DNA from 2 places in the Terasakiella sediminum genome. Region 2 is predicted to be linked to the other one. Evidence: riboswitches for the same ligand, from Rfam matches in the RefSeq annotation. Region 2 holds a riboswitch; the other holds the start of a gene.
The links. A riboswitch is a leader RNA that binds a small molecule or an ion and turns the genes downstream of it on or off. The one in region 2 is predicted to bind glycine.
Positions count from the first base shown of each region.

Region 1: it holds a riboswitch for glycine, as region 2 does, so the genes downstream of both, gcvT (glycine cleavage system aminomethyltransferase GcvT) here and RYZ26_RS06895 (L-serine ammonia-lyase) in region 2, are expected to answer to the same signal.

Region 1 covers NZ_JAWLVJ010000001.1:234,396-249,627, reverse strand. Annotated here, with positions in the region: gene RYZ26_RS01205 (HD domain-containing phosphohydrolase) at 1-2,650, shown strand, start outside; gene RYZ26_RS01200 (YeeE/YedE family protein) at 2,647-3,705, opposite strand; gene RYZ26_RS01195 (AzlD domain-containing protein) at 3,779-4,117, opposite strand; gene RYZ26_RS01190 (AzlC family ABC transporter permease) at 4,107-4,838, opposite strand; gene RYZ26_RS01185 (helix-turn-helix domain-containing protein) at 4,835-5,365, opposite strand; gene RYZ26_RS01180 (methyl-accepting chemotaxis protein) at 5,479-7,482, opposite strand; gene RYZ26_RS01175 (helix-turn-helix transcriptional regulator) at 7,789-8,007, opposite strand; gene RYZ26_RS01170 (hypothetical protein) at 8,026-8,430, opposite strand; glycine riboswitch at 8,594-8,692, shown strand; glycine riboswitch at 8,696-8,785, shown strand; gene gcvT (glycine cleavage system aminomethyltransferase GcvT) at 8,855-9,958, shown strand; gene gcvH (glycine cleavage system protein GcvH) at 9,964-10,338, shown strand; gene RYZ26_RS01155 (hypothetical protein) at 10,590-10,880, shown strand; gene RYZ26_RS01150 (hypothetical protein) at 10,908-12,212, shown strand; gene argH (argininosuccinate lyase) at 12,321-13,724, shown strand; gene RYZ26_RS01140 (hypothetical protein) at 13,735-13,896, shown strand; gene lysA (diaminopimelate decarboxylase) at 13,906-15,165, shown strand.
Region 2 covers NZ_JAWLVJ010000007.1:26,360-41,591, reverse strand. Annotated here, with positions in the region: gene pqqC (pyrroloquinoline-quinone synthase PqqC) at 1-634, opposite strand, end outside; gene pqqB (pyrroloquinoline quinone biosynthesis protein PqqB) at 631-1,563, opposite strand; gene RYZ26_RS06935 (tetratricopeptide repeat protein) at 1,665-1,994, opposite strand; gene RYZ26_RS06930 (alanine/glycine:cation symporter family protein) at 2,105-3,466, opposite strand; gene lipA (lipoyl synthase) at 3,537-4,493, opposite strand; gene gcvP (aminomethyl-transferring glycine dehydrogenase) at 4,746-7,604, opposite strand; gene gcvH (glycine cleavage system protein GcvH) at 7,624-7,989, opposite strand; gene gcvT (glycine cleavage system aminomethyltransferase GcvT) at 8,005-9,105, opposite strand; gene lpdA (dihydrolipoyl dehydrogenase) at 9,135-10,535, opposite strand; gene glyA (serine hydroxymethyltransferase) at 10,547-11,824, opposite strand; gene RYZ26_RS06895 (L-serine ammonia-lyase) at 11,850-13,298, opposite strand; glycine riboswitch at 13,449-13,538, opposite strand; gene RYZ26_RS06890 (hypothetical protein) at 14,176-14,367, opposite strand; gene RYZ26_RS06885 (hypothetical protein) at 14,375-14,596, opposite strand.

The sequences.
Region 1 (15,232 bases), on a different contig from region 2:
TGATGCCTTTTTCCAGGTGATTGCGGTGCGCGGTAATGAAGAGATCCGTCAACGTCACAAGGCGCCTGAAGGTACGGCCTGGATTGTACGCTCCATTGATCGCAGCAAGGAACGTTTGCAACGCTGGGGGTATCTGGATCAAAATCTGAACAAGATCGGGTCGCTTTCCGATACCCGCCCGGATTATTATCCGTCACAGCGTCCATGGTATAGTTCTGTCATTGATACCAATAAGGTTCTGCTTTCAGAACCTTATTGGTTTAATTCCCTGAAAAAGCCGGGCCTGACTGCCTCGCGTAATTTGACCGAGACCGCAGGCGTTTATGGTGTTGATTTGACGCTGACCGAACTGGCCCACGAACTGTCAGAAATTCAGATTTCTGAAAATGGGGTGCTGGTTCTGATGGATGCGAAGAATCGTCTTCTCGCCATGTCCCCGCAGCCGGATAAACCGACCAATCTTCTGCCGCTCAATGAAGTTGATGCACCATATATGGACATCCTTCACAGCAAGCTTCGTCATATCGAAGTGGATAACCTGTATGAAGTTTATGCAGGTGGTGATGAATATTTCATTCAGAAAAGCAAAATCTCTTTTCAAGGATCAGAACTTTATCTGGCAACCCTGGCTCCGGTTTATGATTTTAGCAATCTGTTTGACGAATTCCATGATCATATCCTGTTGGTTGGTCTTTTTGGTCTGTGTCTGTTTATTCCTTTCTCCTTTCTGTTTGCGTCTCGCCTGTCCAAGAAAGTGACGGACCTGACGGTTGCGTCAGAACGGGTACGCCAGCTTGATTTTGATATGAGTGAGCTGACAGAATCCAAAATTGTGGAATTTGATAATCTCATCCGATCCTTTGCGCATATGAGTGAAAGTCTGGGCGACAAGACCGAAGCCCTGCAGATTGAACAGGAAAAACTGTCCAAACTGGTCGAATTGGGGATTTCGCTATCGTCTGAACAGGACAGTGACAAGCTGATGGAAATGGTGCTGTTTGGTGCGAAGGAACTGACCAACGCAGATGGTTGTTCGCTTTATACCCTGAATCAGGACAAGCATCTGGATTTCAAGATTTTCAGAAACGACAGTCTCGGTATCGCTTTTGGCGGAACCACAGGCAAGGAAGCCGACCTGCCCAGTATTCCGCTTTATAATGAAGATGGCACATCGAATATGACCAATGTGGTGAGCTATACGGTTCATAAAGAAGAATCGGTCAATATTGATGATGTTTATAATGCTGAAGGGTTCGATTTCTCCGGTCCCAAAGCTTTTGATGAACGCACGGGCTATAAGTCCAAATCCATCCTGACGGTGCCGTTAAAACCGCGCGGTGGTGCGGTGATCGGGGCCTTGCAGATCATCAACGCCCAGGAAAAATATGCCGATGAATTTGTGGCGTTCGGTCAGGATATCCAGCCGTTCGTTGAAGCATTGGCGGCGCAAGCGGCAACCGCCCTTTATAACCGTCACCTGCTGGAATCGCAGGAAAAACTGATGGATGCGCTGATCCAGTTGATTGCGGGCGCGATTGACGCCAAAAGCCCTTATACGGGTGGTCACTGTAACCGGGTGCCGGAACTGGCGATTATGCTGGCGAAAGAAGCGACAGAGTCAAAAACTGGATCGTTCGCTGACTTTGCCTTTACCAATCATGATCAATGGCGGGAATTCGAAATCGGGGCCTGGCTGCATGATTGCGGCAAGGTGGTGACGCCGGAATATGTGGTTGATAAAGCCACCAAATTGGAAACCATCTATAACCGCATCCACGAGATTCGCACCCGTTTCGAAGTCTTGCTGCGTGATGCTCGTATTGACTGCCTGGAAGCCATCCAGAGTGGGAAAAATCAGGGTGAGGCGGAAGCTGAATATGAAACCAAGCGCGCGGCCCTGATTGATGATTTTGCTTTTGTGGCAGAATGCAATGTGGGTGGGGAATTCATGAAAGATGAAGACCTGGACCGTTTGAAACAGATCGCACAGACTGTCTGGGTGCGGAACTTCAATATTCATCTGGGTCTCGCCCATGAAGAGGCCAAACGTTATGGTGATGAAGCAGAAGGGCCATGTGAGGAAAAGCTTTTGGATGATAAAGCCTTCCACGTGATCCCGCGCCCAGAAGGCAGCGCAGAATTCTTTGAGAATTCGGACTTTAAAGTGGACGTTCCTGAAAACCGCTATGATCAGGGCGAGCTTTATAATCTGTCGGTGCGTCGCGGCACTTTGACCGAAGAAGAACGCTTCAAGATTAATGAACATGTGATCCAGAGTATTCTGATGCTGGAACAGCTGCCCTTACCGGATCATATGAAACGCATCCCGGAATATGCCGGAACGCATCATGAAACTTTGATCGGGACGGGTTATCCACGCAAATTGGCGGGTGAGGAACTGTCCGTGCCTGCGCGTATCATGGCGATAGCGGATATTTTTGAAGCACTGACAGCATCAGATCGTCCCTACAAAAAGGCGAAGACACTCAGTGAATCTATCAAAATCCTGAGCTTCTTTAAAAAGGACCAGCATATCGATGGGGAATTGTTTGACCTGTTCCTGACCTCGGGCGTCTATAAGGACTATGCGGAGAAATTCCTGCTGCCGGAACAAATGGATGAAGTCGATATTGCGGCATACTTGGGTTAAAGGGATTGCAGGACCATTTTCTTGCGATCCACCACCAGATCGGTGATCCCGGCGCCAATCCACATCATAAACAGGGTTGTCCAGGCGGTGACGGTAAAGATTGAACCGCCCGTTACCCCTGCACCCACCGCACAGCCGCCTGCCAGCATACCGCCAAACCCCATGAAGGCGGCACCAAGGATATAGCGTTTCATGGAGTGCGCGCCGTCAAAACCTTCCAGCTTTAACTCTCGTGCAAAGTAAGCCGCGAGGAAAGAGCCAAGAAAGACGCCAGGGATCAGCCCCACATCAAAATCCATCTCTGGTACAGGCTGGTTCATCACCAGCATGAGGGTATCGGCAGAAGGGCCACTGAAACTGAGCGCTTCGACCTGGATCGGTTCAAACGCCAATCCAGCGACACTGAAGGTCAGATACCAGGCCGCTGGCACCGTTGCCCCAACCACAACAGCCCCCAGCCAGACTTTATGGGCAATGGTATGTTTGCGTGCAATCCATAAGGCCCCGCCCAAACACAGACAGCCGACAAGAATTCCAAAAGCAGGGCCAACACCCAGATGACCGAAAAGGGAGAGATCTTCGGGTGAAATCAGCCAGATGGATGCAATTTCGGTGCGTGCAGGCGAAAGAATGCCACGTAAGGAGGCTTGGGCCACGACTGCAAAGACCAGTCCGGTCAGAAGAGAGCGTAAATTCCCGTTGGCGGACAGCACCAGCATGCGCGATGAACAGCCCCGTGCCAAAATCATCCCGCTGCCAAAGAGCAATCCACCGATCAAGGCCCCGGACAGAGAACCAGGCAGGGCAAGCTGGCGGGCTTCATCGACAGACATTTCGTCCATCAGGATCAGGCTTTGGGTGCCGATAACGGCGGTTGAAAAAACGATAAACCAAATGGCAAGTTTTTCCCCCAAGGCCCCCCGGGAAAATTCAATGGCAGCAGCGCGCAGGCAAAAGCGACTGCGTTGCCCGAAATAGCCAAAGACAATCCCGATGACGATCCCGCCAATGGCCGTGGCTTGCGCACCACCAACTGCATCGACCAGCTGTTCCATTTTACTCTCCCACCCTTCAGATGTGAGAATTATATAAACTTAATTTAAGATTTTGTGAATATAATATAGCTGACTAGCCGAGCAGGATCACAACACCATAAACCAGAACACCGCCAAAGACGGGCCATCCCAGTGATTTGGTAAAGCGCCAGACTGCAAGGGTTGCGATAACGCCAAGGGCGGTGGCGGCCCAGCTGACGGGGCTTGGATTTGCGGGAATAAGGGAAACTCCGAACATGCCCGCAATCATGGCCGGACCAAAGACGCTGAGCCAGCTCGGGATTTCTTCCACTGCTTCCTGGGTTTTGCGTTTGGCAAGGTGGCGCTGCATCCAGATAAGTGGCAACAAGCGCATCATCAAAGTGCCACTGGCGCAAAGCCCAAGTAGGATCCAGAAATTGTTATCCATCATATTTACTCCCTTTTCCGGCAATGCCTTTCATCAGGTGATAGAGGATGGCGCCACTGAGGGCCGCAAGCGGAATGGAGGCATTGGGCAGGCCCAGCAGTTTCAGGGCAAAGGCCACTACAATCGTAACGCCCAATGTTAGTGTCCAAAGCCTTGATGAAAAACGTGGCGCAAGCAGGACGAGGAACAGGGCAGGCAGAGCAAAGGGCATCACTTCACCCAACAAAGGCCAGCGGGTAGTCAGTTCTTCCCCCACCAAGGCACCAAGCGCTGTGCCGAAAATCCAGCTGAACCAGGCAAGTAGTGCAGCCCCTGTATACCAGCCGATCCGCGCGTTTTCTTCCATCTGCGGCAGGCGGGTATGGGCAAGGGCAAAGATTTGGTCCGTCAGCCCATGCATCAGACAGGGCCACCAGCGGTTTGGCGGCAGGTAGCTTGCGATATTGGGCGCATAGACCAGATGGCGCGCGTTGATCAACAAGGTCATGACGACCACCAGCCACAAAGGTGCCCCGGCGGCGACCATGGCGACAAACAGAAACTGCGACGCCCCTGCATAGATCAGGGTGGAGATCAAAACGGTTTCTAAAACACTGAAGCCCGACTGAATGGAAACCAGCCCAAAGGAAATGGCAACCGGGATATAACCGCCCAGTAGGGGCACGGCTTCTTGCGTGCCAACCCAGAAGGGACTTCGGGTTGTTGCAGTTTTGGTCATGCTCATGCCTCGTCCTCTTTTGTCTCATAAACAATGGTCAGCATCAAAGTCGCCCAGCCGTCGCCTGCGCGATAAATATGAGGCTGATCAGCTGCAAAGCTATGACTTTCTCCCGCACGAAGAGTTCGGATGTTTTCCAGTGCACCGACTTCCAGTTCACCAGAAATCATGGTGATGGATTCGATTGTCCCCGGGGAATGCCCTTCTGCCTGGCGGATGGTGTTGGGCGCACAGGACATCCAATAGACGTCTACTTCCGGATTGTCGGTGCCGTGATCGATCAGGCGGACTTCCACATCATTGTCGCTGATGGGACCACTGATGGGCGCGATTAGGGTACTGAAGGGGACTTTTAACTGAATGGCAAGCCGCCAGATGGTATCCAGCGTCGGGTTACCGCTGCCTTGTTCAATGCGTGACAGGTTTGACTTGGCAATACCTGCTGCACTGGCCAGTTGTGAGAGCGAGATATCGCGTTGCTGGCGCAATTTTTGTAAATGACGCCCCAATGTATTGACGCTCGGCTTGTCCATAATATGCCTCTCCAGCTGTTCGATATATAGAACGTTCTATATAAGGAACAGTGAAGAGTCAAGAGAATGTAAAAAAGGACCTGATCAGTTTCAGGTCCTTTCTTTGGGTTTTACTATTCTGCAGCCTCTGTTTTCGCCTCGTCATTTCTGACATTGGAGAGGAAATTCGCTAGTTTTTCCCTTAAGAATTCTGCCTGTTTGGAAAGGTCACCTGCTGAATCTTCGATCTGGTTGGCAGCGCTTCCGGTTTCCTGTGTGGCCTGACCGACGGTGACGATACTGTCGTTTACCTGAATGGTGCTGTGCGATGCCTGTTCGATATTGCGCGCAATTTCTTGCGTGGCGCTGGCTTGTTCGTCCACGGCGGCTGCAACCGATGTGGAAATTTCATTCATTTCTTCAATCACGTTGGAAATAGACGAAATCGCTTCTACCGCCCGTGTGGTGCCATCCTGAATAAAGGCAATTTGTTTGGAGATATCGTTTGTTGCTTTGCTGGTCTGATTGGCGAGGTTTTTGACCTCGGTTGCCACGACCGCGAAACCTTTACCCGTTTCCCCAGCCCGTGCCGCCTCAATTGTGGCATTCAGCGCCAGCAGGTTGGTCTGTTCAGCGATATCATTGATCAGGCCCACAACAAGACCGATTTCATCCACATTGCCGGAGAGTTCCTGAATGGTGCGGCTGGTTTCTGTTGCAATCCCGACCGCACGGGTTGAAACATCGCGCGAAGTGGACATCTGATCGGTGATCGCCCCAATAGAGGCGGAGAGTTCTTCGGTTGCAGAAGCTACCGTTTGAACGTTGTGGGCAGCGTTGGAGGCTGCTTCGCTGACCTCATTGGCTTTGGTGCTGGTTTCACCTGCGGTACCGACCATCTGGGTGGAGGCGGCTTGCAATTGAGTTGCCGCAGACGTCACCGTCTGGACCACACCGCCCACATCATTTTCAAAAGCATTGGCCATATCGTTCATGAGTGCGCGTTGTTGTTCACGACTGCGGATTTCTTGCTGTTCTTGAGCCTGACGCAGAATATCGGTTTCCTGAATGGTTTCTTTGAACACGATCAGCGCACGGGCGAGATCACCAATTTCGTTGGGAAGCTTCTGGTCTGTGACCTCAAAATCGGTTTTGCCTTTAGTGAGATCGGACAAATGATCAATGTTGCGTATGAGCGAACGAATGATTTGACGTGCTGCACTGGTGCCCATCAGGATGCTGAGGATCATCGCAACAGCGCCCCAGATGGCGATGTTGGTCGTGATGGACACCCGTTGATCTTCTGCCATTTGCAGAGAAGCCAGTGCCTGTTTCTGGGATTCGGCAGCAAAAGTTTCAAGGTCCTGTACAGTGGTCGCGATCATGGCTTCAATTTCGGCCTGCTGCTTGAACAGTTGTTCCTTCCCGTCAGCATAAAGGTTCATTTCTTTATGATAGGAATCGGCATATTTTGTCAGCTCACCCTTCAGGTCATCAGTGAAAGGCGCAGTTGCCAGAATTTCTTTAAATTCAACAATGCGTTTGTCGATGCGGCCCAGATATTTATCGCGGTTGCCCCGGATGATGTAGTCTTTTTCATGACGGCGCATCATCAGCATTTTGATCAAAAGACGATTGGCGACTTCCAATGTGGTGCCGATGGATTGTTCTTCCAGTTTCTGCAGGCGTTTTTCAATGGTATGGACGGCCCCGCGCAGCTTGCCGCGCTGGCCTTCTTTTTCGGAATAGCCCAACAGTTTTTGTGATGCTTCGATCTCGGCGAACTTGGCGGTGACGTGTTGGAGCTCTGTAGACAGTTTCTTATGGATATCCTGATGGGCCGCGCTTTCTTTTAGTTTTACGAGGTTCTGATCAATTGTAGCGGCCAGGGATGTAAAGCGGCTTGCCGTTTCATCACTTGGGTTGGTGAGAAACGTTTTCTGGGTCGGGATCATATTGAGGAAAGCTGTATTCATCTCAACAGATAATTCATTGATCTGGCTGTTGGAAATGACATTTTTATTCAGTCGTTCCAGATCATTGCTTTTGATCGCGTAATAGGCTGCGATTGCGAGAGAGGAAAGAACAAAGACACCAATAATCAGAAAAATCTGGTTGGAGATTTTCAATTTCTTCATTGTGTATGACCCACCCGGTTATAAAGTTTTTTGCTTTATCTTTAGGGTTTTAAGCCGTACAGGAAATATTTCGAAATATTTCATGACAGTTTTATTACAGTTTTATTATCTTTATGTATCAACTGTTTAAGAGGAGAAATAGGTGCCAAATTTTGCAGATATTGCGCCGCAAAATTTGAGGTTTAGAGCGAAACTTATAACATGCCTAAACTTGAAGTTTAGATGCATTTTTAATCGAATATAATTACAGTTGGAAAAGAAAAGCGCCTCTGAAAGGCGCTTAAACTCTAATGTATGTAAAAATACTTATGTATTTTTCCGGGCATCATATCCAACGCAGGCCAGGTAATAAACCAGGTCAACGGACTTGCGACCCTGTTCCATTTTCAACCAGGTTTGACGACCAATTCCGATGGCGGCTGCGGCCTGAATTTGGTCAAACCCGTGACCTTCGCGCCAGGCTTTCAGGTCGTCTTTTGTCCAATCGGAAATGTCAGGGCGGACTTTTGGGGATAATTTTGGCATTTTCGGTATTCCTATCTCTTAGAATTTCAGATGCTTGACCGTTCCCTCAATCCCAAGGGCGGTTTTGCTTTCCTGAATCTGATTATTTAAATCGGTGATTTTCTGCTGAACTTTTTCTTCTTCGCCCGCTGTGTCGCGCCCGTTAAATTCACGATCATGCTGCAGATGATCCAGCTTGGATTTGGCGCGCGTGCGCTGAACAAGAGCCTGGGTCAGTTCCTGTTGGGCTTCAACAAAGGGAATTTCCTCAATATTCATCCCGGCTTCGGCCAGGGCATCAACACCGTTCAGCTTTTGTGTAAAGCCATAAACGACCTTGTCGTGACGAAACCCGTCTTTTTCCAGCTTGCTGCGAAGCTTCAACTCTTTCAGTTCCAGGCGATAATCGCTCTGCGGCTTGGGGGTCAGCTTGAATGTCTGCATGTGAAAGGCCCTTTGATCAACGTTCAGGCCTGTCCATCCGGGGCCATCAAAACTGTTGGCGGCTTGTAGGTCTTTTATAAGGGGGAGTCAAGGAATGACGCGGATGATCACATTCCCCGATTGACCCATCCCCACCCCCTCTATACAATAAGCTTACATCATATGACCCCATGCGGGAGAGAGGTGCCGATAAAGGATGGTGCCCGCCGAAGGAGCATGCGCCCCTGCGAAACTCTCAGGCATATTGGACCGCTGGGCGATGAGACTCTGGAAAGTGAGATGTTTTTCAAGCATCTCCACCGACGATGAAACCCTTGCATAGGCACAGGGGAATCTTTCAGGTTCCATGACAGAGGGGGGCCAGGTTTTGATTCTGTTTGTTCAGGATCAATTTATTGGGTCACTCCTGTGGGAAAGGAACTTTATTTTGGGCGATACTTTAAAAACCACACCTCTTCATGCGCTGCATATCGAACTTGGTGGCAAGATGGTTGCCTTTGCCGGTTATGATATGCCGGTGCAATATAAACTCGGCATCATGAAAGAACATCTGCACACTCGTGAAAACTGCGGGCTATTTGATGTCTCACATATGGGGCAGGCGCTGCTGAAAGGCGACGACGTACAAAGCGCGATTGAAAGCCTGACGCCAAGCGATATCAAAGCCTTGCCGGAAAATGGCATTCGTTATTCTTTGTTGATGAATGACGAAGGCGGCATCCGCGATGACTTTATGGTCACCAACCGGGGTGATCATCTGTATATCGTGGTGAATGCGGCTTGTAAGGAAGCAGATTTTGAACATATCGCCTCTTCCTTGCCCAACCATACGCTGGAACTGATGGAAGACCGCGCGCTTCTGGCCCTGCAGGGTCCAAAAGCAGCCGAGGTTCTGAATCGTTTTGCCCCGGGTGTGGATCAGTTGATCTTTATGAATATGGGCGAATTTGACATTGCGGGCATTCCGTGTTTGGTCTCTCGCTCCGGCTATACGGGGGAAGATGGCTACGAAGTTTCCGTTCCCGAAGACAAATGCGAAGAACTGGCACGCACGCTTCTGGGTGAAGAAGAGGTTGAGGCTATCGGTCTTGGCGCACGTGACAGCCTGCGTCTTGAGGTCGGCCTTTGCCTTTACGGATCTGACATTGATACCACTACGTCGCCAATTGAAGGCTCATTAAACTGGGCTGTTGGCAAGCGCCGCCGCGAGGAAGGTGGCTTCCCGGGGCACGATGTGGTGATGAAACACCTGTCTGAAGGAATTGCGCGCAAACGTGTTGGCATCAAGCCACTGGGCCGCGCACCCGCACGTGCGCATACAGAGATCGCTGATATGGATGGCAATATCATCGGGGAAATTACATCTGGCGGATTTGGCCCCAGCTTTGGTGGGCCGGTTGCCATGGGGTATGTGAAGACCGAATTTTCCAAAATCGGCACAGAAATTCAATTGATCGTGCGCGGCAAAACCATGCCGGGCGAAATCGCAAAACTACCGTTTGTTCCACAACGTTATTATAAGGGCTAAAGACTATGACTGTTAAATATACTGAAGATCACGAATGGGTACTTGTTGAAGGCGACAAGGCAACTGTTGGCATCACTGATTATGCGCAAAATGCACTGGGCGATATCGTGTTTGTGGAAACACCAGAAGGTGGCACCGAAGTTGAAAAAGGCGAAGACTGTGCGGTTGTTGAATCTGTAAAAGCAGCCTCTGACATCTATGCCCCGATCACTGGTGAAATCACTGAAGGCAATGAAGCGCTGGATGATGAACCTGCATTGGTGAACTCATCCCCAGAAGGCGATGGCTGGTTCTTCAAAATGACCATCGCGGATGCGGCAGAACTGGACGAACTGATGGACGAAGCAGCTTATAAAGAACACTGCGAAGGTCTGGACTAAGACTTTGCTTCAATACTTAACACTTGGGATCATTTATGATCTTAAGTGTTATTCTAGATGTGAATTACCTGTAAATAATACTTTTACGATCACACCTTGACATTTGCTTTAAAATCCCTATATTCCCCGGTTCCGAAGAGAATAAGAGCGATCTTGATTCTTTTCGGAATCTTTTTGTCGAATTTTCGCAACCAAATTTCAACTTTTATTTGTTATAGTGAAGATTCAAACTGGGGATTTGGAGAAGAAATATGGAATATTTACCGTTGATTCAAGGGGTTGTCATTTTTGTCGGCCTGTTTATTTCCCTTTCTCTTTTCCGTGTTGCTTTCAGTGTTTGGCAATCAAATAATGGCGAATATGAAATGAACCGTGCTCGTTGCGGTGATTCAATTTGGAATATTTTGACTGGCAACGTTAAAACCAGAAATGGTCTACAACGTGATTTTCGCGGCAAGGCGGGCATCGCTGTCAGAAATGGTGAATGGATTAGCCAAGGCACCTTGTCCGAAGAAGCTATTGATTCAATTATTCGCGAATAAATTAAACTCCTAAAAAAGTCAGACTTAATGATCCGTCAGTATAAAAGCTGGGTGCCTAATGTTACCAACCAGCTCTCGTTTAGCGCGATTGGCGACACCAAACATCCATCTCAGAGTGTGCATCAAAACAAATCGACTAAAGATAAGCGATTTATCATTGTTTATCAGGAACGAGATACGCTTGACATGATGCTTCCATTTCGAACGAGATGGGCGAAATTATTTGGTATTGATGGCCAAATGTGGTTCGGTTGTCTGGCTCAGGCTGTGGCTGAGGGCGATGACAATCAGGCGTATCTGGAAGGTCATTTGTTTATATGGCATAATAAAAAGCTGTGGCGTACCAATGCGTTAAAAACATTCACAACCTTGTATAGTGAATTGCGAAGCCGAGATGATTTAACGGATGATGATATCAGATATCTTCGAACCGAATTTAATAAGGCATCTGATAATCTACCAGCCACAAGTAGTTTTACAGCAAAGTTTAAGCTGCAACGCAATGGCGAAATTATCATTACCCATGATGATTCAGAAACCTTAGGGGGAACAGCTCCGAACTTGGGTCAGGATACCCCCAAAAAAGAAGCAAAGATTTTAGAAATCTGCAGTCAGCTTTTCTTTTTTGTGAAAGACATTTCGCATGAACACCAGCACCATAACCCAACGACAGACACAATTATCGATTTACATAAAGATGATAACGATAATGAATGGTGTTCCCAAGTTTTATTCGCCCTTTACCGCAAGATCATTCGATTTAAAAGAAATAAAACACCGGATGCAATTGTAAAGTCACTTGGAACGTTGGCATATGCGACGTCATTTAAAAAGATCTGTAAGAAAAAGCAGATTAATATTCCAGATCACTGTGATGACAGTTTAACCGCCTCTATGGAAGCGGCAAAAGATGGTATTTTGTTAAACCAAGGTGTTGCTCACAGAAAATCAGATAATCTTCGCGCATGGCTCATCGGTGGCGCAGGTTTAATTTTCACCTACGCATCACTTTTGAAACTTTCAGACCCTGAAATCAAGGCAGTCCCGTCTCCAATATTGACGTCACTTGCTGAATTACTATTAGAAAATCCGATAATTTTTGTAAGTGGTTTGGGGGCAATCATTGCTTTCTTACGTTGCCGAACGAACAAATGGCAAATTTTTCGTGCTTGGCCAAAACTGTTTCAGGCTTGGAAGCGCAAATTTAATGCTCTTTCAATTGCTCTTTTAGGGCTACTAACATTAAGTGTAACAGTTTTTATTGCTTGGTTGTTACACAATCCAGAACACATAGAGAAGATTTTGGGTATGATGTATAATCCTTTCTCATAGGCACTAAATTCATCTATATAGATCAAGCGTTGCTGTATGCTTGACGAACTCTTTCGTTTCGGGCAAACAAACCTTAACGAATTACTTCCCTTTATAGATGGACTGATCATGAGCGATAAATCCGATACCAACACCATGTGGGGTGGCCGTTTTTCCGGTGGCCCGAGCGCGATTATGGAAAAAATCAATGCATCGATTGATTTTGACAAACGCTTTTATGCTCAGGACATTCGCGGGTCCAAAGCTCATTGTGCCATGCTGGTTAAGCAAGGCATCCTGACCGAAGAAGATGGCAAGGCCATCACCGAAGGTCTGGACAAGGTTCAGGCTGAGATCGAAGCTGGCGATTTTGAATTTTCCGCTCAGCTGGAAGACATCCACATGAATGTGGAAGACCGCCTGAAACAATTGATCGGTGAAGCTGCCGGGCGTCTGCATACCGGGCGTTCTAGAAACGACCAGGTGGCAACCGATTTCCGTCTGTGGGTGCGTGATGCCATCGACCGTCTGGACGAAGGGCTGAAAGTCCTGCAACAGGTCTTGATTGCACGCGCTGAAGAACAGGTGGATACCATCCTGCCGGGCTTTACCCATCTGCAGGCCGCACAGCCTGTATCTCTTGGCCACCATCTGCTGGCCTATGTGGAAATGTTTGGCCGGGATCGGGCCCGTTTCGCTGATGCGCGCAAGCGGGTGAATGAATCACCGCTTGGTTCTGCGGCCCTTGCTGGCACGCCTTATCCGATTGATCGTCACTATACGGCGGAACTGTTGGGGTTTTCCGGTCCCATGCGTAATTCGCTGGATGGGGTGTCGGATCGTGACTTTGCGCTGGAATATCTCTCTGCAGCCTCCATCTGTTCAGTGCATTTATCCCGTATGGCAGAAGAACTGGTGATCTGGTCGTCTGCCCAATTTGGTTTTGTGCGCATGTCTGACAGTTTCTCAACGGGTTCATCCATCATGCCGCAAAAGAAAAACCCGGACGCAGCTGAACTGGTCCGGTCCAAAATCGGGCGTGTGGTCGGTGACCTCAACAGCCTGATGATGTCCATGAAAGGGCTGCCATTGGCTTATTCGAAGGACATGCAGGAAGATAAGGAACCTGTCTTTGATGCAGCCGACACGATTGAACTGAGTGTTGTTGTGATGACCGGCATGATCGAAGAAATGACGGTCAATAAAGACAAGATGCGTGAAAGCGCGACCTGGGGCTTTACGACAGCGACAGACCTGGCCGACTGGCTGGTGCGCGAACTGAATATGCCGTTCCGCAACGCCCACCATGTGACAGGTGCCATTGTGAAACTGGCCGAAGATAAAGGTTGTGATTTGTGTGATCTGTCCCTGGAAGAAATGCAAAAGGTCGATGCGACCATCACGGCTGATGTGTTTAACGTCCTGACCATTGATGCGTCTGTTGCATCGCGCACGTCTTATGGCGGCACGGCTCCGGATAATGTACGCAAGCAGATCGTGCAAGCCCGCGAACGTTTTTTTATAAGAATTTGAGGAGATAGGTATGATGATGCGCAAGTTCATAATGATTATGCTGATTGCGGCCTTTACCGCATCCCTTGGCGCCTGTGGCCGCAAGAACGAGCCCGTCGCCCCGGAAGATGTGGATCCGAAATATCCGCGTACCTATCCTGCCCCGACAAAAGCCCCCACTTTGATGAAATAAAGAAAAACCATGGATCATTTTCAGTATAAAAACGGCGAGCTTTACGCCGAAGGTGTTGCCCTTTCCAAAATCGCAGAAGAAGTCGGCACGCCTTTCTATGTTTATTCCCAAGCCACGCTGGAACGTCATTATCAGGTCTTTGCCGAAGCGGTAAAAGATCTGGATACGACCATTTGTTTTGCGGTGAAGGCCAATTCAAATCTGGCTGTGATCAAGACATTGGCTGATCAGGGCGCAGGGGCTGACGTGGTTTCTGTGGGTGAATTGAAACGCGCCATCAAGGCAGGTGTTCCCGCTGATAAAATCGTCTTTTCCGGTGTGGGTAAAAGCCGATCTGATTTGGCTTATGCGGTGAAGACAGGCATTCGCCAGATCAACGTGGAAAGTGAAGAAGAACTGGTGGTCCTGAGCGAAGTGGCAACCGAACTGGATGCGCGCATGCCGATTGTGCTGCGGGTAAATCCAGATGTGGATGCCAAGACCCATGAAAAAATCTCCACCGGGAAAAGCGACAATAAGTTCGGCATCGACTGGACCCGCGCGGTGGAAGTTTACCAACGCGCAGCCAACATGTCCGGCGTGGACCCTCGGGGTCTGGCTTGCCATATCGGATCGCAACTGGTTGATCTGGAACCATTTCGTCAGGCTTTCCGCCGCATGAAGGAAATGGTTGGCGAATTGCGTGGTCTCGGTCTGGACGTCAGCCGTGTCGATCTGGGCGGTGGCTTGGGCATTCCTTACGAAGAAGTTGAAACACCCCTGCCTGTCGAATATGGCAAGCTGGTTGTGGAAGAACTGGGCGACCTGGATGTTGAGTTTGAATTTGAGCCCGGCCGCATGATTGCAGGTAACGCAGGTCTTTTGGTCAGTGAAGTACTCTATGTCAAAGAAGCCCCGAAAAAGACATTTGCCGTGATTGATGCAGCGATGAACGATCTGATGCGTCCCTCGCTTTATTCCGCCTATCACGCGATTGTGCCGCTGGTTGAAGCCGAAGGCGAAGACACCGTCACTTACGATGTGGTGGGTCCGATCTGTGAAACAGGCGATACCTTTGCCAAAGACCGTGAACTACCCGCATTGGTTTCTGGTGATCTGGTCGCGTTCAGAACCGCAGGCGCATATGGTGCGACCATGTCCAATACCTATAATTCCCGGGCGTTGATCCCGGAAGTGATGGTGCGAGGTGATGACTATGCTGTCATCCGCAAACGTGTGGACATCGAAGAACAGATGGATCTGGAAAGCCTTGCCAATTGGCAGGGTTAAAAATCCGTGTCCCGGCGAAGGCCGGGACCTCTTGGAACAGAGGGCTCTGAACTTTCAAAGGCCCCGG
Region 2 (15,232 bases):
CATCAATCACTGCCTGCTGTTCAGGCATCGTTGTTGCATTTTCTTTAACGTACCGAAGGGCAAAATCCACATCGCGTGGGGCTTGTGTCAAACGTTCACGGAAATAACCAACCATACTGTCATCCACAAAGTCGTAGTTTTCCAGCATACCCGCGATCCGTTCCTTATGGATTTTCGGGGCGAACAATTCGGTCAGGCAAGACGCAATCCCGATCAGAAGCGGGGCCTGTTTACAGAAATTGATATAGTTGTTCACAGCGTGCGTGCTGGCCGGATGGACCCCTTCCATGGATTTCACATATTCACGATCCAGACCAAGCGATACACACAGTTTCAGCCAGCGTTCAATCCCGCCTTCATCTTCGCCCAGACCATCATGATCAAAGATACGCTGGCGCCAAAGATTGCGCAGTTCCTTGTCATCACAATTGGACAGGATCGCGTAATCCTTGATCGGAATGCCCTGCTGATAAACATAACGGTTCAGCGCCCAGGCTTGCACTTGCCCCAAATTCATTTCTCCGCCATGCAGCATTTTATGGAACGGGTGCAGATTGTGATAGCGCTCAGCGCCAATGCTGCGCAGGGTTTCTTCCAGTTCGTCGGGTGTGAGAACTTTATCTAACTTGATCATAAAAGGACCTCCATCGTGTCATAGCCGATTTCCCAATCGGCATGATTTGCAATCGCTCTTTCTGGCGAATTGTTCATAAGTACGGGATTGGTGTTGTTGATATGGATAAAGATTTTGCGCTTTACCCCTAAGTCACGAAACGCTTCGATACTGCCATCCGGGCCATCCATACACATATGGCCCATGCGCTGTCCGGTCTTGACGCCACAGCCTGTCTTGATCATCTCTTCATCAATCCAGGTGGTGCCGTCAAAGAACACAAGCTCTGATCCGCGCACGCGACCTGCCAGTTCTTCGGGCATGGCTGAACAGCCGGGCAAATAATAAAAATGTTTGCCGCTTTCTTTAGATGTAATCTTGATCCCGACCGTATCCTCCGGCACGGACCCAAAATTATCGCCAGCACTTTCATCTTCCAGATAAAGCGCGATCTTGCCGGGGACAGGGAACAGTTCGACCTCAATCCCGCTAGGGGTACCGTCTTTATATTGCAGCTCTGTCACTTGGTGGACAGGCAGGTCACGACGATCCACATATTCAGGGTTCAGGATGTTAAACAGGCTGTTGCCCCCCAACACACCCATCACCCGCTTTGTCGCATAAATCGCCAAAGGATGGCTTTCGCGCAAGGTCAGCAATCCGCCGATGTGATCCACATCTGCGTTGGTCAGCATCACGCCGACGATGGGGCTGTGGCGTTTGCCTTTTTTGGGAAATAAACACGGATTGGCCTGAATTTGCTGGCGGATATCAGGGGATGCATTTAACAAAAACCAGTTTTCGTCATCCACCGTCACAGCCAGCGAAGACTGCGTGCGCGCATTGACGTTGTCGCCCCCTGCCCAGATGGCGCGACAGTTGTCACAATGACAGTTCCACTGCGGAAAACCACCACCTGCGGCAGAACCCAATATTTTTACTTTCAGCATATAGCTCTCATCCCAATTTTGTGTTTTTTCCAGCTTAGGCAAAAGAGGCACACAGGAAAATTGGACTTAGGTCTATAAGATTGGGGCTATTCTAAAGTCAGCTATTTCAGTTCAATAAGCATATCGACTGCACGTTCATCACCCAATTCATGTGCTTTTTCAATCCAGTAACGTGCTTTCGCCAAGTCAACCGGGCGGCCTTGTCCCTGCATATACATGCTGGCGATATTGATCATGGATGTGGTGTGGCCGTTTTCCGCCAAGGGCAGCCAAAGATCATAGGCCTCATCATACTGCCCCATTTTATAGACCGCATAGGCCTTGAGCGATGTGATCATGTCATGTTGATTTTTGTCACGTTTGCCAAAATCATCTGCCCAAGAAGGAGATGAAGTCATCAGAACAAACAGGATCAACAGAAGCTTTTTCATCTTCCCAAGATAGCTCACCTGCCCTGCACACGCCAGCTAGACAATGGTCGAAAGAAAAACCCGCTGCACTTTCATGCAACGGGTTTTCCAAGGTCTGTGAGGGACAAGAATTACTCAGCAGCCTTATGACGATCAAAATATTCTTTCGTCAGCTTGAAGACCACGGGGCTGAGAACAGCAATCGCAATCAGGTTCGGCAGGGCCATCATCGCGTTCAGCGTATCAGACACCAGCCAGACGAAATCCAGGCTCAGGGTTGCACCAACAGGCACAGCAATAATCCAGACAACACGGTATGGCAGGATAGATTTCACACCGAAGAGATATTCCACGCACCGCTCACCATACAAAGACCAGCCAAGGATGGTAGTAAAGGCAAAGATCGCAAGCGAGATCGCAACGATATAGTTACCCGCACCTGGCAGGGCTTGTGCAAAAGCAGCCGAGGTCAGCGCAGCACCGGAATCACCGGATGTCCACAGACCGGAGGTTACAATCACGAGACCTGTTACGGTACAAACGATGATCGTATCCAGGAATGTGCCCAGCATGGCGATCAGGCCCTGACGTACGGGGTCTTTTGTTTGTGCCGCCGCGTGTGCGATCGGGGCAGACCCCAGACCAGCTTCGTTTGAGAAAACACCACGCGCCACACCAAAGCGGATCGCTGCCCAGACAGCCGCACCAGCAAAGCCACCTTCAGCCGCATGACCAGTGAAAGCACTTTCAAAGATCAGGGCGAAAGCCGCACCGATTTGGTCAGCGTTGATAAACAAAACAACCAGACCAGCAATCACATACGCAACCGCCATAAACGGAACCAACGCACCAGCGACAGAACCGATACGCTTGATGCCACCGATCAGAACGGCACCAACCAGCACCATCAGCACCAGACCTGTGATCATGGGCGGTACGGAAAAGTTCGTTTCAATAACAGCAGCAATTGAGTTTGACTGCACGCCATTACCGATCCCGAAACCAGCAACTGCACCAAAGACAGCAAAGGCAGACCCAAGCCAGGCCCATTTCGCCCCCATACCGTTTTTGATGTAATACATCGGGCCACCAACATGGTTGCCTTCTTCGTCAACTTCGCGGAAATTCACCGCCAGAACAGCTTCGGAAAATTTGGTTGCCATCCCGACAAGGGCGGTAATCCACATCCAGAACAAGGCACCGGGACCACCCAGGAAGACGGCTGTTGCCACCCCTGCGATGTTACCTGTACCAACGGTTGCGGCCAATGCGGTCATCAAGGCTTGATACGGCGGGACTTCCCCTTCGCTTTCTTCGCCTTTGCGCGCATGGACGCCGCCTGCCAACAGTTTAAAGCCTGTCCCCAACTTTAAAATGGGCATTAATTTTAGGCCGATACTCATGAACAAACCGACACCGAGGATGAGGACAAGCATAGGCCATCCCCAAACGATACCGTTAATTTCACCAATGATGGAACTTAAAGCTTCCATTATTAAAAATCCTCTCTGTATAGAAAATGTGAGTGTTTTTTATTGCTTTTATTGGGGCGGAAAATTGCCCTTACATCGCATGCAGACGGCCTATGGCCTGCGCGCGTTTCTTGCGTAATTCTTCAAAACCCGTGTCCGCGTGATGGGACGATCTTGTTAAAGGCGTTGAAGAAACCATGTCGAAGCCCTTGCGCATGGCAATGCGCGCAAACTCTTCAAATTCTTCTGGGGTTACGAACCGGTCAATCGGTGCATGTTTTGGTGTGGGCTGCAGATATTGGCCGATGGTGATAAAATCCACCTTTGCCACCCGCATATCATCCATCACCTGCAACATTTCGTGTTTTTCTTCACCCAATCCCACCATCAGGCCGGATTTGGTAAAAATTTCAGCGTCCAGTTCCTTGACCCGGTCCACAAGGCGAAGCGACTGGTAATAACGTGCGCCCGGGCGAATTTCCCCATAGAGACGCGGCACGGTTTCCAGATTGTGGTTAAATACATCCGGCTTGGCTTCCACCACGATTTCCAGCGCGCCCTTGGGCTTATCGCGAAAATCAGGCGTCAGCACTTCGATTGTTGTAGCAGGTGACATATTCCGGATCGCAAGAATAGTTTCTGCAAAGTGGGTTGCCCCACCGTCATGCAGGTCATCGCGATCAACAGAAGTAATCACCACATGGTTCAGGCCCATTTCCGCGACAGCTTCGGCTGTTTTTTGCGGCTCTGTCGGGTCAAGAGCAAAGGGTTTTCCGGTCGCCACGTTGCAAAAAGCACAGGCGCGCGTACAGATTTCCCCCATGATCATAAATGTTGCATGTTTTCTGTCCCAACATTCCCCCAAGTTTGGACAGGCGGCTTCTTCGCATACCGTAGTCAGGTTCTTCTTTCGCATCAGTTTGCGGGTATCTTTCACCCCTTTCGACCATGCCGGCTTTACCCGCAGCCATTCAGGCTTGCGACCACTTGGACGGTCTGGATTTTTTTGCTTTTCCGGATGTCTTTGGGCAGCTGATAAAGTCGTCATAATGATACGCCTTTCACTCAAATTTTGGCAAAAAGGATCCTCTCCCCGTTTTTTTGGGGACTGAACCACCACAAAAAACAGGCTCTCAATTCTCTGTAATCCGGTTCGTAAAAAGCGGAGAGAGGACAAAGTAGGTCTTGTAGGAAAAGCAAAGATCTTATTGGGTTACGGCACTTTGCTTTCCGGACTTGCCAGCCTGAACACTAATGGGGAGAGACGGTTCAGACTGACAATTCGCTTGACCGGGCCAGCTTATTCAGCCGCGTCGGCATAATCTTCCAGCGGTGGGCAGGAACATACGAGGTTTCTGTCACCATAGGAGTTATCGACACGGTTGACCGGTGCCCAGTATTTATCAACACGGAACGCCCCTGGTGGGTAACAGGCCTGTTCGCGGCTGTAGGGACGATCCCATTCACCAACCAGGTCTTCCACCGTGTGTGGTGCATTTTTCAGCGGGTTGTTGTCCGCATCAATCTTGCCGTCTTCAATGTCTTTGGCTTCCTGATAAATCGCCAGCATCGCATCACAGAAACGATCAAGTTCGAACTTGGTTTCACTTTCTGTTGGCTCAATCATCAGGGTACCTGCAACAGGCCAGCTCATGGTCGGGGCATGGAAGCCGCAATCAATCAAACGCTTGGCCACATCATCAACCGTTACACCAGCTGTATCTTTTAGCGGACGGGTATCAATGATGCATTCGTGTGCCACACGGCCATTTTTCGACGTGTAAAGAACTTCATAGGCCCCTTCCAGACGTTTGGCGATGTAGTTGGCGTTCAGGATCGCAACACGGGTTGCCTGTGTCAGGCCATCACCGCCCATTGCCAGGCAATATGCCCAGGAAATCGGCAGGATCGAAGGTGATCCAAATGGTGCTGCAGAGACAGGACCAACAGCCGCGTCCAGTTCAGGGTGACCCGGCAGATGAGCTTGCAGATGCGCGCGAACACCGATTGGACCCATGCCCGGTCCGCCACCACCATGTGGAATGCAGAAGGTCTTGTGCAGGTTGAGGTGAGAAACATCCCCACCGATCTTGCCCGGCTGTGCCAGACCGACCATGGCGTTCATGTTCGCACCATCGATATAGACCTGACCACCATGGTCATGTGTAATCTCGCATACTTCACGCACGGTTTCTTCGAACACACCGTGGGTGGACGGGTATGTGATCATACATGCTGCCAGGTTTTCTGAATGCTTTTCAGCCTTGGCGCGGAAATCTTCAACGTCAATGTCACCATTTTCCGCAGATTTCACCACAACAACCTTGTAACCCACCATCTGTGCAGTCGCAGGGTTTGTCCCGTGTGCAGAGGTTGGGATCAGACAAACGTTACGATGGTTGTCACCACGGGAATTGTGGTAGTTACGGATCGTTGTCAGGCCTGCAAATTCACCCTGCGCACCGGAGTTTGGCTGCATGGAAATCGCATCATAGCCAGTGATCTGGCACAGTTTATCCGACAGGTCTTCGATCATTTCGTAATAGCCATCAACCTGATCGCGCGGCGCAAACGGGTGGATGTCACCAAATTCAGCCCAGGTAACCGGGATCATTTCCACAGTCGCGTTCAGTTTCATGGTACAGGACCCAAGAGGGATCATGGCACGATCAAGCGCGAGGTCACGGTCCGCCAGTTTACGGATGTAACGGGTGATTTCCTGTTCCGCACGGTTTTTGTGGAAGATCGGGTGTGTCAGATATTCAGATGTACGGGCCACATCTTCTGGCAGACGGTAATCCATCTCCTGATGTTCGTCATCTTTCATATCAACCGCACCGAAAGCAGCCCAAACAGCTTCGATCACTTCCGGACGTGTTTGTTCATCCAGTGAAATACCGACGCGATCTGTGCCGACTTTGCGTAGGTTGATGCCGTTTGCAACAGCGGCATTCAGGATCACGCCCTGCATGGCACCCACTTCCACCGTGATGGTGTCAAAGAAGACAGAGGGTTCAACATTGAAGCCCAGCTTTTCCAGACCAGCAGCCAGACGCACTGTGTGCTGGTGAATGATCTGTGCAATCGCTTTAATACCATCAGGGCCATGGAAGACCGCATACATAGACGCCATAACCGCCAGCAGAGCTTGTGCTGTACAAACATTCGATGTGGCTTTTTCACGACGAATGTGTTGTTCACGTGTCTGCAAGGACAGACGATAGGCTTTATTGCCACGGCTATCGATGGAAACACCGATGATACGGCCCGGCATGGAACGCTTATACGCGTCACGTGTCGCCATATAGGCAGCGTGTGGACCACCAAAGCCCATGGGCACGCCAAATCGCTGTGTGGAACCAACCGCAATATCCGCGCCCATTTCACCCGGTGCTTTCAACAAAGCAAGCGCCATTGGATCAGCAACCATCACAGCCAGTGCTTTTGCTTCATGCAGGCTGTCAATGATGGCGGTAAAGTCACGCACATGACCGTAAGTGCCAGGATACTGGAAGATCGCACCGAACACATCAGCTGGAACCAGATCTGTATCCGGGTTACCGACGATGATCTCAATGCCGATAGGTTCGGCACGTGTTTTCATCACCTCAATATTTTGCGCATGGCAGTTTTCATCAACGAAGAATGCCTTGGCTTTGGATTTGCTGGAACGCTGCGCCATGGTCATGGCTTCAGCCGCCGCAGTCGATTCATCCAGCAAGGATGCGTTCGCGATGTCCAGTGCCGTCAGGTCACAAACCATGGTCTGGAAGTTCAGCAAGGCTTCAAGACGGCCCTGGCTGATTTCTGGCTGGTATGGGGTGTAAGCTGTGTACCAGGCTGGATTTTCCAGAATGTTACGCAGGATCACAGGCGGGGTCATGGTGCCGTAATAGCCCTGACCGATCAGAGACGTCAGCACCTGGTTTTTATCTGCAACCTGACGCAGGTGATAAAGCGTATCACGTTCAGAAAGGGCCGGGCCCCATTCCAGCGGTTCAGACTGACGAATGTCGGCTGGAATGGTTTCATCAATCAGACTGTCCAGACTGTCCGTGCCAACCACTTTCAACATCTCGTCCATCTCTGAAGGAGACGGGCCGATATGACGACGGTTCGCAAAATCGTAAGGTTGGTAAGAGGTTGGCTTAAAGGTCATCGCGAGGGGATCCTTTCGATTAGGCGATTAAGTCTTGATAGGCAGCAGCATCCATCAAGTCATCGAGTTGAGACACATCTGAAATCTTGATTTTGTAAAGCCAGGCAGAACCTTCAGGGCTTTCATTAACCAGTGACGGATTATCGGCCAATTCTTCATTGGCTTCAACAACTTCCCCATCAACCGGGGCATAAATTTCACTTGCGGCTTTTACGCTTTCAATTACGCCGATATCATCAGCGCGTTCAAAGTCGTCACCTTCGTCTTTCAGTTCGATAAAAACGATATCGCCCAACAACTTGGCGGCATGTTCTGTAATGCCGACAGTTGCGATGTCGCCTTCAACTGTGATCCATTCGTGATCTTCAGAAAAATATTTAGTCATGGTGAGTTCCTCGAATTAACGTTTGTAGTTTTGTTGAACAAATGGGGCTTTTACGATTTCTGCAGGCAACAACTTGCCACGAACAGAAAGCTGGACTTCGGTACCCGGCGTAGCAAAGTCAGATGCGACATAGCCAAGGGCAACAGGTCCTTCAAATGTGGGGCCGAAACCACCGCTGGTGATATGGCCGATGGTGACTTCATCCTTGGACACAACTTCCACGCCCTGACGGGCTGGCGCGCGGCCCAGTGGCTTGATGCCAACCAGCTTGCGCGTCACGCCTTCGGCGATTTCATTCAGGATACGATCTGCACCGGGGAAGCCGCCTTCTTCGCGGCGACGTTTCTGGATCGCCCAGATCAGTTGTGCTTCAATCGGGGAGGTGGAACCATCAATGTCGTTACCATAAAGGCAGAGACCAGCTTCCAGACGCAGGCTGTCACGTGCACCCAGACCAGCAGGTTCCAGGTTTTCATCTTCTAACAATGTGCGTGTAATGCGTTCAGCTTCATCAGCCGGAATAGAGATTTCATAACCATCTTCGCCTGTGTAACCAAGGCGGGAGATACGACATTTCGCCCCCAGCAGGTCAGCTTCGATGGTTTCCATGAATTTCAGTTCAGCTGCCGCAGGGGCGTGTTTGGCAACAACACCTTCTGCCGCCGGGCCCTGAACCGCGATCAAAGCATGGTCTGTGATTTCGATAACTTCACAGCCTTCCAGATTGTCACGCATATGCGGGATATCCTGATCACGCATGGAGGCATTGACCACAACAAACAGATAATCACCCGCGTTGGATACGATCAGATCGTCCATGATGCCACCTTCTTCATTAGTGAAGAAGGTATAACGCGCTTTACCTTCAGGCAGGCCATCGATGTTGCTTGGCACCAGTTTTTCAAATTCAGTGCCACGGTTTTCACCACGCACAATGACTTGTGCCATGTGGGATACGTCAAACAGGGCCGCTTTGGTGCGACAATGGGTATGTTCACCCATGATGCCCATGGGATAGTTGATCGGCATGGACCATCCGGCGAATTCAACCATTTTGCCACCGAGTTCGACATGCAGGTCGTATAGGGGCGTTTTTAAAGTTTCAGTAGCAGACATTGGGGGTATTCCTTTTATCAAAATTCTTTTTAAGCGTGGATCGCGCGATCCAGCGCATCCATACAAGCTTCACGAACAGCTTCACCAAGGGCCGGGTGGGCATGACAGGTGCGGATCACATCGCGCACACTTGCCCCCGTGGTCATGGCAAGGACCAGTTCAGCAATCAGATCACCCGCATGGGGGCCAACGATATGGGCACCAAGGATTTTGCCACAGCTTTGCGAAACCAAAACCTTGACCAGACCATCCACATCACCAATGGCGCGTGCGCGGGAATTTGCACGGAACTGGAAAACACCTTTATCAAAAGGAATGTTCTTTTCGACCAGTTGTTCCTCGGTCTGACCAACACCTGCAACTTCAGGGGCGGTATAGACAACACCGGGAACCGTGCCGTAATCCACATGACCGTTTTGACAAGCCAGCATTTCAACGCATGCCACGCCATCTTCTTCGGCCTTATGGGCCAGCATGGGACCGGGGACGCAATCGCCAATGGCGTAAATGCCTTTGACCGTCGTCTGAAAATGATCATCAACCCGGATAAACCCGTGTTCATTCAATTCCACACCCAGATCACCCAGGTTCAGACCTTTGGTTACCGGACGGCGACCAACGGCAACCAGTACCACATCCGCATCCAGTTCTTCGATCTTGTCCTTACCCAGACGTTCCATAGAAACGGTCAGACCATCGTCTTTTTCGATGATTTCCAGAACCTTGCGGCCCAATGTGAATTTAAGGCCACGTTTGGACAGGGCACGCTGCGCAGTCTTTGCAATCTCGGCATCCATACCCGGCAGGATACGATCCAGATATTCAACGACTTTGACTTCTGCGCCCAATCTGGACCAGACCTGACCAAGTTCCAGACCGATCACGCCCGCGCCGATCACGACCATCTTTTCAGGCACTTCGGTTAGAGACAGGGCACCCGTGGAGCTGATGATTTTCTTTTCATCAATCTCAATGCCGGGCAGAGAGACAGGTTCAGAACCTGTTGCGATGATGATGTTTTGTGTTTCCAGACGAACATTTCCATCTTCTGTTTTCACATCAACAACACCGGCTTCGACAATGCTGCCCCAGCCCTGGATGTAATCGACTTTGTTTTTCTTAAACAGGAATTCAATACCCTGTGTCAGATCAACAACCGTCTTGTCCTTGCGTGCCATCATAGCAGACACATCGATGGAGACTTCACCCGTTTCAATTCCATGTTCCGCCATATGTTTTTTGGCATCGGCATATTTTTCGGAAGACGTCAAAAGGGCTTTGGAGGGGATACAGCCTACATTCAGGCAGGTCCCGCCAAGGCTGCCGCGTCCTTCGACGCAGGCGACCTTTTTGCCCAGCTGGGCGGCGCGGATGGCAGCCACATAGCCACCGGGTCCACCGCCAATTATTACAATATCATACGTGCTCATGACCCAATTCCTTAATAGAGTGGGAAGCGACGGCACAGTGCGACAACTTGTTCACGCACAGCAGCTTCAATCTCGACATTGTCATCGCCATGTTCGGCAATCCCGTCGATCACGTCACAGATCAGGTGACCGATCTTGCGGAACTCTTCTGTGCCAAAGCCACGGGTCGTACCCGCAGGTGTACCCAGACGAATACCGGAAGAAACAGCTGGTGGCTGCGGGTCAAACGGGATGCCGTTTTTGTTACAGGTGATACCTGCACGTTCCAGTGCTGCATCAACAACTTTACCAGTCACATCTTTCGGGCGCAGATCTACCAGCATCAGGTGGGTATCAGTACCACCAGATACAATATCAACACCGCGTTCAATCATCACGCCTGCCAGCGTTTTAGCGTTATCGACAACTTGCTGGGCGTAAGCTTTAAAGCTTGGCTGCAAGGCTTCACCAAAGGCAACGGCTTTCGCTGCGATCACATGCATCAATGGGCCACCTTGTAAGCCAGGGAAGACGGCAGAATTAAATTTCTTACCCAGCGTTTGATCGTTGGTCAGGATCATGCCGCCGCGTGGACCTCGCAGGGTCTTATGCGTTGTTGTTGTGACCACATGGGCGTGTGGCAGCGGAGATGGGTGAACACCACCTGCAACCAGACCTGCGATATGGGCCATATCAACCATCAGGTACGCACCAACTTTATCAGCAATTTCGCGGAAGCGGGCAAAATCGATGAAACGGGGATAGGCAGAACCGCCTGCGATAATCAGCTTTGGCTGACATTCAACAGCTTGGGCTTCCAACTCGTCATAATCGATCTGGGAGGTTTCTTTATCCACACCATATTGAACGGCGTTGAACCATTTACCGGACAAAGTCGGGCGCGCACCGTGCGTCAGGTGACCACCTGCATCCAGTGACATCCCCAAAATGGTATCGCCTGGTTGCAGCAGGGCCAGCAGCACCGCACCGTTTGCTTGCGCCCCAGAGTGCGGCTGAACGTTTACGAAGTTACAGTCGAACAGTTCTTTTGCGCGATCAATCGCCAGTGTTTCAGCCACATCCATAAATTCACAACCGCCGTAGTAACGACGACCGGAATAACCTTCGGCATATTTGTTGGTCAGAACTGAGCCTTGGGCCTGCAGAACAGCTTTGGAAACGATATTTTCAGAAGCAATCAGCTCGATCCCGTCAGCCTGACGGTTCAACTCGTTCTTGATGCCGGACATCAAGGCTGGATCGCTGTCTGCCAGGTCCTGATGGAAGAAGTTTTGTGTTTTCGCGTTCATTTTAGATAATCCCTGTTCTAATCTCTTAACATTCGACCACATTGACGGCGAGGCCGCCCTGTGAGGTCTCTTTGTATTTGCTTTGCATATCCATGCCCGTCTGGCGCATGGTCTCAATGACTTTATCGAGCGACACCTTGTGAGACCCATCCCCACGAAGGGCGAGACGGGAGGCGTTGATCGCCTTGGTCGCACCCATGGTGTTGCGTTCGATACATGGCACCTGCACCAATCCGCCTATGGGATCGCATGTCAGGCCCAGGTTATGTTCCATGCCGATTTCAGCGGCATTTTCAATCTGTTGGTTCGTTCCACCCATCACGGCGCACAAGGCACCTGCGGCCATGGAACAAGCCACACCCACTTCGCCCTGACAGCCGACTTCGGCCGCAGAAATGGAAGCGCGCTTCTTATAAATGGAACCAATGGCAGCAGCAGTCAGGAGAAAGTCGATACTGCCTTTATCTGTCGCGTTCGGGCAAAAACGCTCGTAATAAGCCAGTACCGCGGGAATGACACCCGCTGCGCCATTGGTTGGTGCTGTGACGACACGACCGCCAGCAGCATTTTCTTCGTTTACAGCCAAAGCAAACAGGTTGACCCAATCCAATACAGTCAGAGGGTCTTTCATGCCTGCTTCCGGTCTGGAAACCAATTCCTGATGAAGTTTGTAAGCCCGGCGTTCCACATCCAGACCACCTGGCAGGATGCCTTCGGTTTTGCATCCGCGATCAATGCAAGACAGCATGCAATCGCGCACCAGCTCCAGAAATTCCATCACATCCGCTTCGCCGTGCATGGCTACTTCGTTGGCCAGCATAATCTCGGCAATGGTCAGGCCTGTCTTGTCACCATGGGCCAGCAGTTCTTCACCGGACCCGAAAGGATAGGGAATATCACAAGCTTCAACGTCAGAAGGATCGGCTTCCAGTTCTGCCTTATCGACAACAAACCCGCCACCGACGGAGAAAAACAGGTGGCTGTAGACAAGCGTGCCAGCCGCATCAAATGCTTTGATTTCCATCGCATTCGGGTGTTCAGGCTTGAAGACGTTGTAGTGAAAGTTCAGCTGCGTTTCTTCAACAAAAGCCGTTTCCTTTTCACCCGCCAGCAACAAAACGTTACCTTCACGGATATTGGAAATGATGGTCGGAACCGCATCGGGGTTAACCGTGCGGGGACGCTGACCAGACAGGCCGAGCAAAACCGCAATGTCGGTTGCGTGACCTTTGCCTGTCAAAGCGAGAGAGCCAAACAGGTCAACCGTGACACGTTCAACATCAGCCAGCTTTTCTGATTTGATCAGTTCCTGACAGAAACGGTATCCGGCACGCATGGGGCCGACAGTGTGAGAACTGGACGGGCCAATCCCGATGGAGAATAAATCCATGGAACTGAGATGTGCGTGATCTGTGCCAATGGTGACATCCGCATCATCTGTAAAATTTTGAAGTTGGTCTGTAGAATCCAACAAAGGGCACCTCCTAATCAAACCGATAACGGTTTGGTTAAACGATGCCCCCTCTGTCTTCGGTGCCTGAGATAGTGTTCGACTTGGCGTAGCAAGTTCCGAACTTGACCTTCGGCGGATCAAGTCTAAGTGCTTGATCTCTCTCCAGAGTCTCATCTTCCTGCAGTACATGTGCCTGAGAGTTTCCGGGGCGGTTGCTCCTTCGGCGACAGCTTCTAGTACTGTCTCTCCCACAGGAATTTCATGAGAAGTTCTTATAAAATTGTCCAACAAGGAATGTGTTTCCTTATTGCCCTTTTACCGTAATGAAATCACATGCTCGCTGTCAAACGCTTTTTTGACACAACAACACACAATGCAACGCAATAAATAAAAAAACTCTTATAAAACATAAATAAAAACAGCAAAATAAAATTCTTTTTTTGCACTGCAGTGTTGTCAAAATCAATTAAGCAATCTCATTTTCGAGAAATTTTATTAGTCGCAAATCAACCAACTTCATCCTAAAATTCTCTCCTTGTATATTCCACCAAAGAAAAGAAACTGATGCTTTACTCTTGTCATTCAGTCTTGTATGTTCTGCCCGATTTTGATTAAGCACCCGTGGCACAGCTGGATAGCGCGTCGCCCTCCGAAGCTAACCCGTCTCAAAGTTGCTAATCGGCGTTAAGTGTTTTAATGCTGTGTCCCTTGGGTTTCTGCCATTCCTTAAAAATATGTTTTGATGCCGATTAAGGACTCTTTGTGCCGCTTTTGAATTTATGGGCACAAAAATAGGCACTTTTTTGAGGACGATTTCGGCCATTTTTCATACCCGCCTCAAGCAATAAGGCCATGAAAATAGTGAGGACATGTCCCCTCACTTCAATAAAATCCAATTTTAATAGGCAGCCGGAAATGGAACAGCGCGGCCTTGAGATTTAGCCTCGTCGGCAATGGCTTTCAGCAAACGCTTCTTTGATTTTGTGCGATTGATCCCTGAATTTTGGGCAGCAGAAAGTTGCTCGGATTTTAAACCAAGTTCCTTTTTCTTCTTCTCAACATACTCTGCTTTGTCTGTTAGAGAGCGCATGCTTACCTTACTCTTCCAGCAATAAATCAATCAAAGAACTATCTAAAAGTTCTTCCTTAAGTCTCTTTTCAAGATACTGTGAATCTACATTTTCTGCAAGTTGATACAAAATCTTTGCTTGCTCCAGCATTTCCGGCTGTCGTGTATCAGCTTCGTACTGTCCCATCCGATCAGCAATCAAATCTTCAATTGGCGGGAAGGCGACAATGGCTTCTTCTTCACGATCCACAGCAACAACTTCGATGCGCTTTGTATCTGTTCTTCCATCAAAAAGTGGGCCAGATACCAGTTCAATACCTGTCAGGTATTTCTTGTGATAAAAGCCGTGTGTTAAATGCCCAAACCGATCTTCAGATAAAAGCCCTGCTTTTCCATTTCCTTGGCAAAGGCATCCATATGTTCAAAAATGATATCAAAGTCACCAGAAACGATCTCACCTGCTGAGTAATATTCAACAGCTGCACCACCAACGATAACAGGTCGTGGGTAGCCTTGAGCTTCGAGTGATTTAAAGACTCTGCCAAGCAGTATTAACGTTTCGATATATTCCTGACGATACGCTATCCTGTCCTCACAGCAAGCGATTCATTTTTACAACAGATGCAACTTTTTGATTCGTTTGTTTTTATACACTGAAACAGTGAAAAAATGTGCTTCGCACTCAATATTTTCGATGTTTTTAAAGCGAAAAAACATTTTTTTACGACTTTTTTCTTATGGTTTATCTGATTAATCGTTGTTTTACAATGGGTTAATCGACGCCCTTTCTTTGTGGGTAAAATGCCCATCTAGGAAGGGCGTCGAAAAAATAAATATGTGAATAATAGGAGAGGCGCGTTACGAGCCTCATGGTAAATCGTAGCTC